2 regions of the Clostridium fermenticellae genome follow, and region 1 is predicted to be linked to the other one. Evidence: riboswitches for the same ligand, from Rfam matches in the RefSeq annotation. Region 1 holds a riboswitch; the other holds the start of a gene.
What was found. A riboswitch is a leader RNA that binds a small molecule or an ion and turns the genes downstream of it on or off. The one in region 1 is predicted to bind thiamine pyrophosphate.

Region 1 (5,333 bases):
TCACAAAATCTTCAGAAACAGTATTGCAAACTTCCTTAAGCCTGGCAAATATGTCCGGCGAAGTAACCTCATCTGTAACTGAAGTATCAAAAGCTATAGAAGAAGTTTCTATGGGTGCAACTAAGCAGGCGGAGAATGCCCAGACAGGTGCAGCTGAAATGAATTCACTGTCAAATAAACTGGATGAAATAAGTAATAATTCAAACGAAATCGATAAAATTTCGAGGGATACCAAAGAACTTGGATCAACAGGTCTTTCTATGATAGACACTTTGATAGAAAAATCCAACAAAACTAAAGACTCCACTACTTCAGTCAATAAAGTAATTTTTGATATGAACGAAAGTGCTAAACAAATAAATGTCATATCAGAAGCCATATCTGATATAACGGAACAAACCAATCTATTATCACTGAATGCGAGCATAGAATCTGCACGTGCCGGTGAAGCAGGAAAAGGATTTGCTGTAGTAGCAGAGGAAATAAGAGTTCTTGCCGAGCAGTCTCAAAATTCTGCAAAAGAAATAAAAGGCATTATAGCAACTATACAGAAAAAATCTGAAACAGCTGTAGATGCTATTAATTCAACTGAAGTAGCAGTAAATGAACAGTATAAGGCAGTAAATAAAACCCAGGAGATATTTAATAAAATACTTAAATCAATTGAAATAATGATAGGCAGAGTTGATGAGGTAAAGAAATCCATTATTGATATGAATGATAAGAAACAATCTACATTAGCTGAAATTGAAGATATCTCATCCATATCTGAAGAAACAGCCTCGGCTTCCGAAGAAGTTACTGCATCCAGCGAAGAAATATCTGCAACTATGCAGGAATTTACAAGACATTCAGAAAAGCTTAAAACTTTAGCAGAGGAACTTAAAGATGAGATAAATCAATTTAAAATTAATTAACTTATGCGCAGACCGGGATTTCTAAAATTAAGGCACATTAAAAAATTTTGTAGTAAGTCTTAGCGAAGTGTTCTTAAAAATCTTAGTGGATTTTATATGTTTGAACAAAGTGAGTTTATAAAATCTGCTTAGATTTTTTTAAACGCAAGCTTAGACTTACTAGAAATTTTTTACGTTACGTATTTTGGAAATCCCGATCGGAGCATAAGTTAAGCTTTCAGTTACAAACCCTATAAAAAGGTTTTGTAATCTTCATAATTCTTTTTTAAAAGCTCTGGAGTATTTAATTTATACGGGCACTTGCTCATACAGTTATTACAATGAAGACACCCTTCAATCTTTTTCATTTCTTCCTGCCACTCCTTAGTAAGGTAATCATCCTTCGGTGCACGACGGAGAAGAAGACTCATTCTTGCGCAATCATTAATTTGAATTCCAGCCGGACATGGCATACAGTATCCACATCCACGGCAAAAGTCTCCGGATAATTCTTTTCTATCATGTTCAATCTGTTTTTTCATATTATCCGTAAAAATTGGTGGATTGTCATTATAAGATAAAAATTCATCAAGTTCATTTTCACGTTGAATTCCCCAAATAGGCGCAACATGATTAAACTGTGAAAGATATGCATATGCAGCAGCTGAATCTGTAATTAACCCACCGGATAGTGCCTTCATTGCGATAAATCCCATATTATTTTCCTTACACAAATTAACTATTTCTATATCTGATTCCCCTCCAAGATACGAAAAAGGAAATTGGAGTGTATCATATAGTTTTGATGATATAGCTTCTTTTGCGACAGTCATCCTATGATTCGTAATTCCTATAAATCGTATTTTACCCTGTTTCTTTGCCTCAAGCATTGCATCATAAAGTCCAGATTTATCTCCAGGCTTTGGACAAAATGATGGATTATGAAACTGATAAATATCAATATAATTCGTCTGTAAATTCTTCAAGCTTTGTTCTAAATCTTTCCAGAATTCATCAGCATTTTGTGCCGCTGTTTTAGTGCTTATAATAATCTTATCTCTTATGTAAGAAAACGCAGCTCCTATTTTTTCTTCACTATCTGAATATGCTCTTGCAGTATCAAAATAATTGATTCCATTATAAAATGCCTTTTGTAATAAATAAACAGCGTTCTTTTTTGAAATACGTTGTATCGGAAGTGCTCCAAATCCATTTTTACTTACAATTAATCCTGTTTTACCTAACTTTACTGTTTTCATACACCTACCATCTCCTCTAAAAATTAAATAATATATAATTGTTTAAATATTTCAATACTTATTCAAAATTATATTATTAAAAAGTATTTTTTACAAACCAAATATAGGAGTAGTATAAATTACCACTTGAAAGAACATACAATATATTTCTGTAATATTATTGAATTTATGTACTTATAGGACTTTTTTTGTAAATTAATTTTATAAATAAATATATTGTAAGATTAGTATTTTTGTGTTACTATAAAATATGTTAGGAATTCTTAACGTTTAACAATTATTAAAAAATGAATATTAAATATATTTTAGCGGGGAGTCCATGTTTTGGACTGAGAAAGGACTATTAAGCACCTGACCCTTATAACTTGATCGGAGTAATGTCCGCGTAGGGAAGGTTTAAAATATTTCGCACACCTTTTCCTAAGGGTGTGCTTTTAATTTATCTATAAATGAAAGGAGTTAAAAAAATGTACTTAGAAGACACCAAAATTTCAAAAGCTATTATTGATACTTACAAGGATAAACTTGAAGACATATTATATTCAGATGTAATCATCGTCGGAGGAGGTCCATCAGGTTTGGTAGCTGCAGCTTACCTTGCTGAAGCCGGAGTTAAGACAACCATTATAGAGCGTAGTCTCAGTATTGGAGGCGGCATGTGGGGAGGTGGCATGATGATGAATCAAATTGTAATTCAGGAAAGTGCCCGAAGCATTCTGGACGACTTTAACGTTAATTATAAAAAATATGAAGAAAACTATTATACAGTTGATTCTATAGAATGTGTTTCTGCGCTAACTCTAAAAGCAGTTAAAGCTGGAGCTAAAATATTAAACTTAATATCCGTAGAAGACGTAATAGAAAAGGATAATTGCATTGCAGGACTTGTAATTAACTGGGCTGCCGTTGAAAAAACAAAAATGCCTATTGATCCAATAATGATAGAATCAAAATATATACTTGATGCCACAGGTCATGATGCATCAATAGTGAATAAACTTGTAGCTAAACAAGGAAACGTTTTAAATACCGAAAACGGAAGTTTTGTGGGAGAAAAAACAATGTGGGCAGATCGTGGTGAAGATCAGGTCGTTAAAAACACTGGTGAAGTATATCCAGGACTATATGTATCCGGTATGGCTGCTAATGCCACTTTAGGCGGACAGAGAATGGGTCCGGTTTTTGGAGGTATGCTTCTTTCAGGTCAGAAAGCTGCTAAACAATTAATAGAAAAATTGCATGCAGCAAAATAAGAATTAACACAATAACCTAAGTAGGAAAAGAATAATTCCAGTTCAAAATATAGACAAACAGTTCACATTGATTTATTCAATACTGTTTGTCTATCATTATTAGAATGTTATTTATATTCCTCTGCTAATTTTTTAAACAAAGGAATTGATTTTTCAATTGTTGAAGTTTTAATACAATAAGCAGCTCTAAAATGTCCTGGGCAACCAAAATCCTTTCCCGGAACAAGCAATAAATTATATTTTTTTGCCTTTTCACAAAAAGCCTCATCGTCAGCTTCTAATGATTTGGGAAATAAGTAAAATGCCCCATCTGGTTTTACACATGAAAATCCAGCTTCAATCAAACCATTATATAATATATCTTTGTTATTTTCATATGTACTTATATCTGAAGGCAGGCCCGCACATCTCGCAACTACTTTCTGAAACAATGATGGAGCATTTACATGTGTTAAAACTCTGGCTGCACCGGCAATAGCTGCAAATATTACATCAAAATCAATGATTTCATTGGGAACCACTATATATCCAATTCTTTCACCAGGCAATGAAAAAGATTTACTGTATGAATAACATACCAAAGTATTATCATAATATTTGGGTAGATATGGTACCTCAACATTATCATACGCTATCTCACGATAAGGCTCATCAGATATCAAAAATATTGGATGATTATATTCTTTCTCTTTTTGTTTTAATATATCTGCCAACTTGATAATTGTTTTCTCTGAATAAACTGCACCACTTGGATTATTGGGAGAATTTACAATAACAGCTTTAGTATGTTCGTTGATTCTCTTATCAAATTCTGAAAAATTAATCTGAAAATCAGAAACATTCGCTTTAACAGCTACAAACTTTGACCCTGTGGATTCAACAAAACATTTATACTCAGGAAAGTAGGGAGCAAAAGCTATAAATTCATCATCTCTTTCACCTAATGCTTTAAAACATATACTTATTGATGCAGCTGCTCCGGCCGTCATAAATAAATTTTTTCCCGAAAAGTTTGTACCAAATCTCTTATTCAAACTCTTGGCTACTAACTCTCTCGATTCCGGATCTCCATAGGCTGCTGTATACCCATGTACACTACACGAATCCTCATTATTTAAAATATCAATTATAGTTTCTTTAATATACTCAGGTGCTGGAACGTTAGGATTTCCCAAACTAAAGTCATATATATTCTCTTTTCCAACTACTTTAGCCTGTTTTTCTGCATATTCAGCAATGGCTCTTATAGTCGATTTTTTACTGCCTAATTCATACATTTCTTTTGAAATCATAAAATTAACCCCCTTTTAGTTCATATACTTAATATTATAATCTCTTTTGCTGATTATTTGTCAATATTTATCCATAAATAATTATAAAAATAAATACAAAAAGAGCCTTTATGCTAACTAATTAGCAGTATAGGCTCTTAATTCAATAAAATATATAAGCAAATAAAAATGAATATTTATTTAGTAAATTTCGTTTTAGGCATAATAAATAACTTAGGTTCCTGTAAATACTCCTGAACTATTCTAAGAGCCTCTCCAAATCTCTGGTAATGAACAATTTCTCTTTCCCTCAAGAATTTCAATGGTTCTATTACATCTGGATCTTCAGCAAAATTAAGAAGATATTCATACGTTCCTCTGGCTTTTTGTTCTGCAGCCAAATCTTCAGTTAAGTCTATTATTGGATCTCCTTCTGATTGAATACAAGCCGCAGTAAATGGATCTCCAGAAGCACTTGAAGGATAAACTCCCTTTCCATGATCTGCATAATAAGCATCAAGACCTGCTTTTCTAATCTCCTCAAGGCTTGCTCCGTCTACAAGCTGATGAAACATTGCTCCAATCATCTCAAGATGTGCAAGTTCCTCTGTTCCTATATCATTTAAGGTTGCAATAGCCTGAGGTGTCAGCATC
Region 2 (5,333 bases), 1.0 Mb from region 1:
AGAAACGTCGATAGATAGTGATAGTGAAAAGAAACTTAAGGATATGAAGAAATTGTGGAATAGATTTATAATATCGGCTGTATTTGCAGTTCCACTTCTAATAATAGCTATGGGACCTATGATAGCTGAAAAATTAGGATATATGCTTCCAGTTGCAATAGATCCAATGCATCATTATAAGGCATTTGCAATTATTCAATTAGTACTTGTACTTCCAATTTTAATAGAGGGAAGACATTATTTTATTGTTGGATTTAAATCATTATTTAGAGGAAGTCCCAATATGGATTCACTTATATCGATAGGTGCATCAGCAGCTTTTTTATATAGTTTGTTTGCAGTATATAAGATTATGTCAGGCAGTCATGCCTATGATATGTATTTTGAATCTGCAGGAGTTATATTGACGCTTATTACTCTTGGAAAATATCTTGAATCTGTTGCAAAAGGGAAAACCTCAGAAGCTATAAAGAAACTCATGAATTTAGTTCCTAAAAAGGCGCTTGTTGAAAGAGATGGAAAAGAAATAAATATCCTGGTTGATGAGGTTGAGGTCAACGACATAATCATAGTAAAACCAGGTGAAAAGATACCTGTAGATGGCAAAATAATAGAAGGATCAACATCTATAGATGAATCAATGATAACAGGTGAGAGTATACCAGTTGAAAAGCAGGTATCAGATAATGTAATTGGTGCAAGTATAAATAAAAATGGGATGATTAAATTTAAAGCTACCAAAATTGGAGGAGATACTGTTTTATCTCAAATTGTAAAGCTGGTAGAAGAAGCTCAGGGATCGAAGGCACCTATAGCTAAACTTGCAGATATTGTGTCTGGATACTTTGTTCCAGTTGTCATGTCACTGGCACTTATTGGTGCAATTTTATGGTATATAAACGGACAAGATCTGGTATTTTGTCTTACAATATTTATTTCAGTACTTGTTATAGCATGTCCATGTGCACTAGGACTTGCAACGCCGACAGCTATAATGGTTGGAACAGGAAAAGGAGCAGAATATGGAGTTCTTATAAAGAGCGGTACTGCACTTGAAGCTACCCATAAAGTAAAAACAATTGTATTTGATAAAACAGGAACAATTACTGAGGGAAAACCTAAAGTTACAGATATTGTAACAGTAACTGGTGTTGATAAAGACTATATTTTAAAGTTGGCCGCATCAGCTGAAGCTGGTTCAGAACATCCGTTAGGAGAAGCTATTGTTGAGAATGCAAATTTTCTTCGAATAGAATTAGAAAAGATAGAGTCTTTTAAAGCTATTACAGGGTATGGTATAGAAGTTTTTATCGATAGTAAAAAAATACTTCTTGGCAATAAAAAATTGATGGATAAGAATGGTATTAATTTAGAGAAGCTCAATATAGTTTCAGAAAAATTATCTGGAGAAGGAAAAACACCTATGTATGTATCTGAAAATGGAAAAATTCTTGGAGTAATAGCTGTAGCTGATACAGTTAAACAAAATAGTAAGAGATGTGTAGAAAAATTACATTCGATGGGAATTGAAGTAGTAATGATAACTGGTGATAATGAAAGAACAGCTGGTGCAATAGGGAAACAGGTTGGAATTGACAGGATAATTGCAGAGGTATTGCCGGGAGATAAAGCAGAGGAAGTAAAGATGCTTCAAAGTGAAGACAGGAAAGTGGCTATGGTTGGTGATGGAATAAATGATGCTCCAGCACTGGCTCAGGCAGATATAGGAATTGCAATAGGCTCTGGAACAGACATTGCTATTGAATCAGCAGATATAGTTCTTATGCGTGGTGATTTAATGGATGTAGTTACAGCTATAGAATTGAGCAGAAAAACAATAAAGAATATAAAGGAAAATCTTGCGTGGGCGTTTGGATATAATACTCTTGGCATACCAGTTGCGATGGGAGTGCTTTATATATTTGGTGGTCCACTCTTAAATCCAATGATTTCAGCTTTAGCAATGAGTTTAAGTTCGGTATCAGTTTTGACAAATGCTTTAAGATTGAAAGGTTTCAAACCTTTAATTTAATATAAATATTGAGAGGAGAATATATTATGAAAAAGAAAGTATTTATTGAAGGAATGAGCTGCAAACACTGTGTTGCTCATGTTGAGGAGGCTCTTAAAGAATTAGATGGAGTTAAAAAAGTAAAAGTAAGTTTGGATGATAAAAATGCAGTTGTAGATTTTAAAGATGAAATTGAAGATAGTGCTATAAAAGCTGCTGTTGAGGATGCAGGATATGATGTAGTTAAGATAGAAAACATATAGGCCTTAGTAAGAATATTTTAATAATTTGACACATTTATTTTATAAATGATATACTAATTTATGTTGATATTTTTAAAATCATATATTGTTGGGGAGGCAGAAACACTGTTTGAGAGGAAACTGGTAGGTTTCGACCCGTAAAACCTGAATTGGATAATGCCAACGGAGGGAATTACAGTAAGTAATCAAATAAATTTGTTTAGTATAAAGACCTCTCTTCTATTTTTGAAGAGAGGTTTTTGTATGCTTAATAACTCATGTAGGATGTGTAATTGTATGAAATGTAATAATTATGGTAAATCGATTTACAGGATTTCAGCTATTGTTTTTCAGGTTATGCTTATATTCTTATGGCAAATACTTGTAGATAAAGGAGGAATACCTAAATATATTCTTCCATCGCCTAAGGATGTGGCAATAACTTTATTTGAAATCTTTCCTATACTTATTCCTCATATTTATGTTACCCTGGAAGAAGCAATTATTGGTTTTTTAATTTCTATAGTATTTTCAGTAATAATTGCACTGCTTATGGATAATATAAAAATTGTAAAGGCCTGTATTTATCCAATACTTGTTATATCGCAAACAATACCTACTATAGCACTTGCCCCGATATTTATAATATGGTTTGGGTTTGGCATACTCCCTAAAGTCATTGTAGTTGTTTTAGTATGTTTTTTCCCAATTGTGATAAGTCTTGTAGATGGACTTGAAAGTGCTGATGTAGATATGCTGAATCTTATGGACACGATGAATGCATCTAAATTTCAGAAATTTAGGTATGTAAAATTTCCTGGGTGCCTGGGTTCATTTTTTTCAGGACTTAGAATAGCAGCAACATACAGCATAATGGGAGCTATAGTTGGAGAATGGCTTGGAGGAGAGAAAGGTCTTGGAATATTTATGGTAAGAGCAAAAAATGCATATGCACTTGATCAAATATTTTCAGCTATATTAGTTGTAGTGATTTTAAGTATGCTATTGTTCTTATTTATGTATGTACTTCAATACATATTTATGCCGTGGCAAAGGAAAGACAGAGAGAATATTAACAAATAGTGTAATATGAAAGGGGGACGTTGGGAAATTAACCCAGCACGATTTAAACATGTATAAGAGAAAAATATTTAAAATTTTAACATCAACTGCACTTATAGGTATACTGCTTATTGGGTGTTCTTCTGGAAATGAAACATCAAAGGAAAAAGATAGTAAACCTCTGACAAAGGTAAAGGTAATACTTGACTGGACACCAAATACAAATCATACTGGACTTTATGTAGCTAAGGATAAGGGATATTATAAAGATGAAGGATTGGATGTTCAGATAATTCAACCTTCCGATGGAGCTGTTGGTAATTTAATAGCTGCCGGTAAAGGAGATTTTGGAGTAAGCTATCAAGAAGATGTAACTTATGCAAAAACTTCAGATAATCCTCTTCCAATAAAAGCTGTAGCAGCTTTAGTTCAGCATAATACATCTGGATTTGCGTCACCTAAGGATAAAAATATAAGTACTGTAAAGGATTTTGAAGGAAAAACATACGGTGGATGGGGTTCACCTTCGGAAAAAGCTGTAGTTCAGTCTGTTATGCAGAATGGAGGGGCCGATTTTAATAAACTTAAAATTGTAGATATTGGTACTCAAGATTTTTTTGCAGCTACGAAAAAAAATATAGATTTTGCATGGATATATGAAGGATGGACAGGTATAGAAGCTAAAGTTAAAAATATACCGCTCAATTTTATAGAACTTAGAAAATTAAATCCTGATCTGGATTATTATACACCTATACTTATTACAAATAATAATACTCTTAAGAATAAACCGGAATTAGTTAAAAAGTTTTTAAAAGCAACACAGAGAGGATATAAATATTCCATTGATAATCCTGAGGATGCAGCTGACATATTAGTAAAAAATGCACCTGAGATAGATAAAAAGCTTGCAGTAGAGAGCCAAAAGTATATGAACACAAAGTATATTGATGATGCCCCAAGATGGGGAGAAATGAAGTCTTCTGTTTGGAATAACTATACTAAATTTCTTATGAGTAAAAATCTTATAAAAAAGAATTTGAAAGCGGAAGATGCATTTACAAATGATTTTCTTCCATCCAAATAGTAGTAAAGGAGATATAATTCTTGAATAAATCCAGTATTTTAAAAAAAGTTGTGCTTAAAGATGTGTCAAAATCCTTCGATGGATATAAAATAATAGACAACATAAGTTTTGAGGTTACTGAAGGAGAATTCGTAAGTCTTATTGGACCTAGTGGGAGTGGAAAAAGTACCATATTAAATATAATTTCAGGTATACTAAATCCGGACAGTGGTGATGTTTATGTTGATGGAGATATAAGTTATATGCATCAAAAGGATTTGCTTCTTCCGTGGAAGAAGGTAATAGACAATGTTGCAATGCCGCTTTATATAAAAGGGGAGAGTAAAGTTTGTGCCAGAAATAAAGTGTTAAAATATTTTGATATGTATGGGTTAAAGGGATATGAATATAAGTATCCATCAAAATTGTCTGGAGGAATGAGACAGAGGGCAGCTTTTCTTAGAACCTATATGGCTTCGGATAATATTATGTTGTTAGATGAACCGTTTGGAGCTTTGGATGCTATAACAAGGACAAAAATGCAGAACTGGCTTTTAAAGATTATAAAGGATTTAAATATAACAATATTGTTTATAACGCATGATATAGAAGAAGCTATATATCTTTCAAATAGGATTTATATACTTTCAGATAAGCCGGCCAGTATAAAGAGTTCAATATATGTCGATTTACCTGAGGATAAGACGAAGGATATTATAACCTCAGATGAATTTCTGAGTATAAAAAGAAGGATATATAATTTATTGTAGCCTAAAAAAGGATATCATTACAATTTATTAGTGAATGATATTAGAGATAGAATTCCGGCTAAACTTATGGTTGTACCTTCATTTAGTGGAGATGGCAGCAGAGCAAAAATTGAAAAGAGCTAAAATATAGGGTTTGTAATTCCAGGCTTAAGTTATACTCCAGCTGCTACTTCCAAAATTCG

Region 2: it holds a riboswitch for thiamine pyrophosphate, as region 1 does, so the genes downstream of both, D4Z93_RS07345 (ABC transporter permease) here and D4Z93_RS11890 (sulfide-dependent adenosine diphosphate thiazole synthase) in region 1, are expected to answer to the same signal.

Annotation. Positions count from the first base shown of each region.
Region 1 covers NZ_CP032416.1:2,574,528-2,579,860, forward strand. The annotation lists gene D4Z93_RS11880 (methyl-accepting chemotaxis protein) at 1-917, shown strand, start outside; gene D4Z93_RS11885 (aldo/keto reductase) at 1,148-2,155, opposite strand; TPP riboswitch at 2,455-2,564, shown strand; gene D4Z93_RS11890 (sulfide-dependent adenosine diphosphate thiazole synthase) at 2,623-3,408, shown strand; gene D4Z93_RS11895 (pyridoxal phosphate-dependent aminotransferase) at 3,516-4,700, opposite strand; gene D4Z93_RS11900 (manganese catalase family protein) at 4,877-5,333, opposite strand, start outside.
Region 2 covers NZ_CP032416.1:1,562,727-1,568,059, reverse strand. The annotation lists gene D4Z93_RS07355 (heavy metal translocating P-type ATPase) at 1-2,032, shown strand, start outside; gene D4Z93_RS07350 (heavy-metal-associated domain-containing protein) at 2,059-2,274, shown strand; TPP riboswitch at 2,354-2,462, shown strand; gene D4Z93_RS07345 (ABC transporter permease) at 2,551-3,336, shown strand; gene D4Z93_RS07340 (ABC transporter substrate-binding protein) at 3,386-4,402, shown strand; gene D4Z93_RS07335 (ABC transporter ATP-binding protein) at 4,423-5,151, shown strand.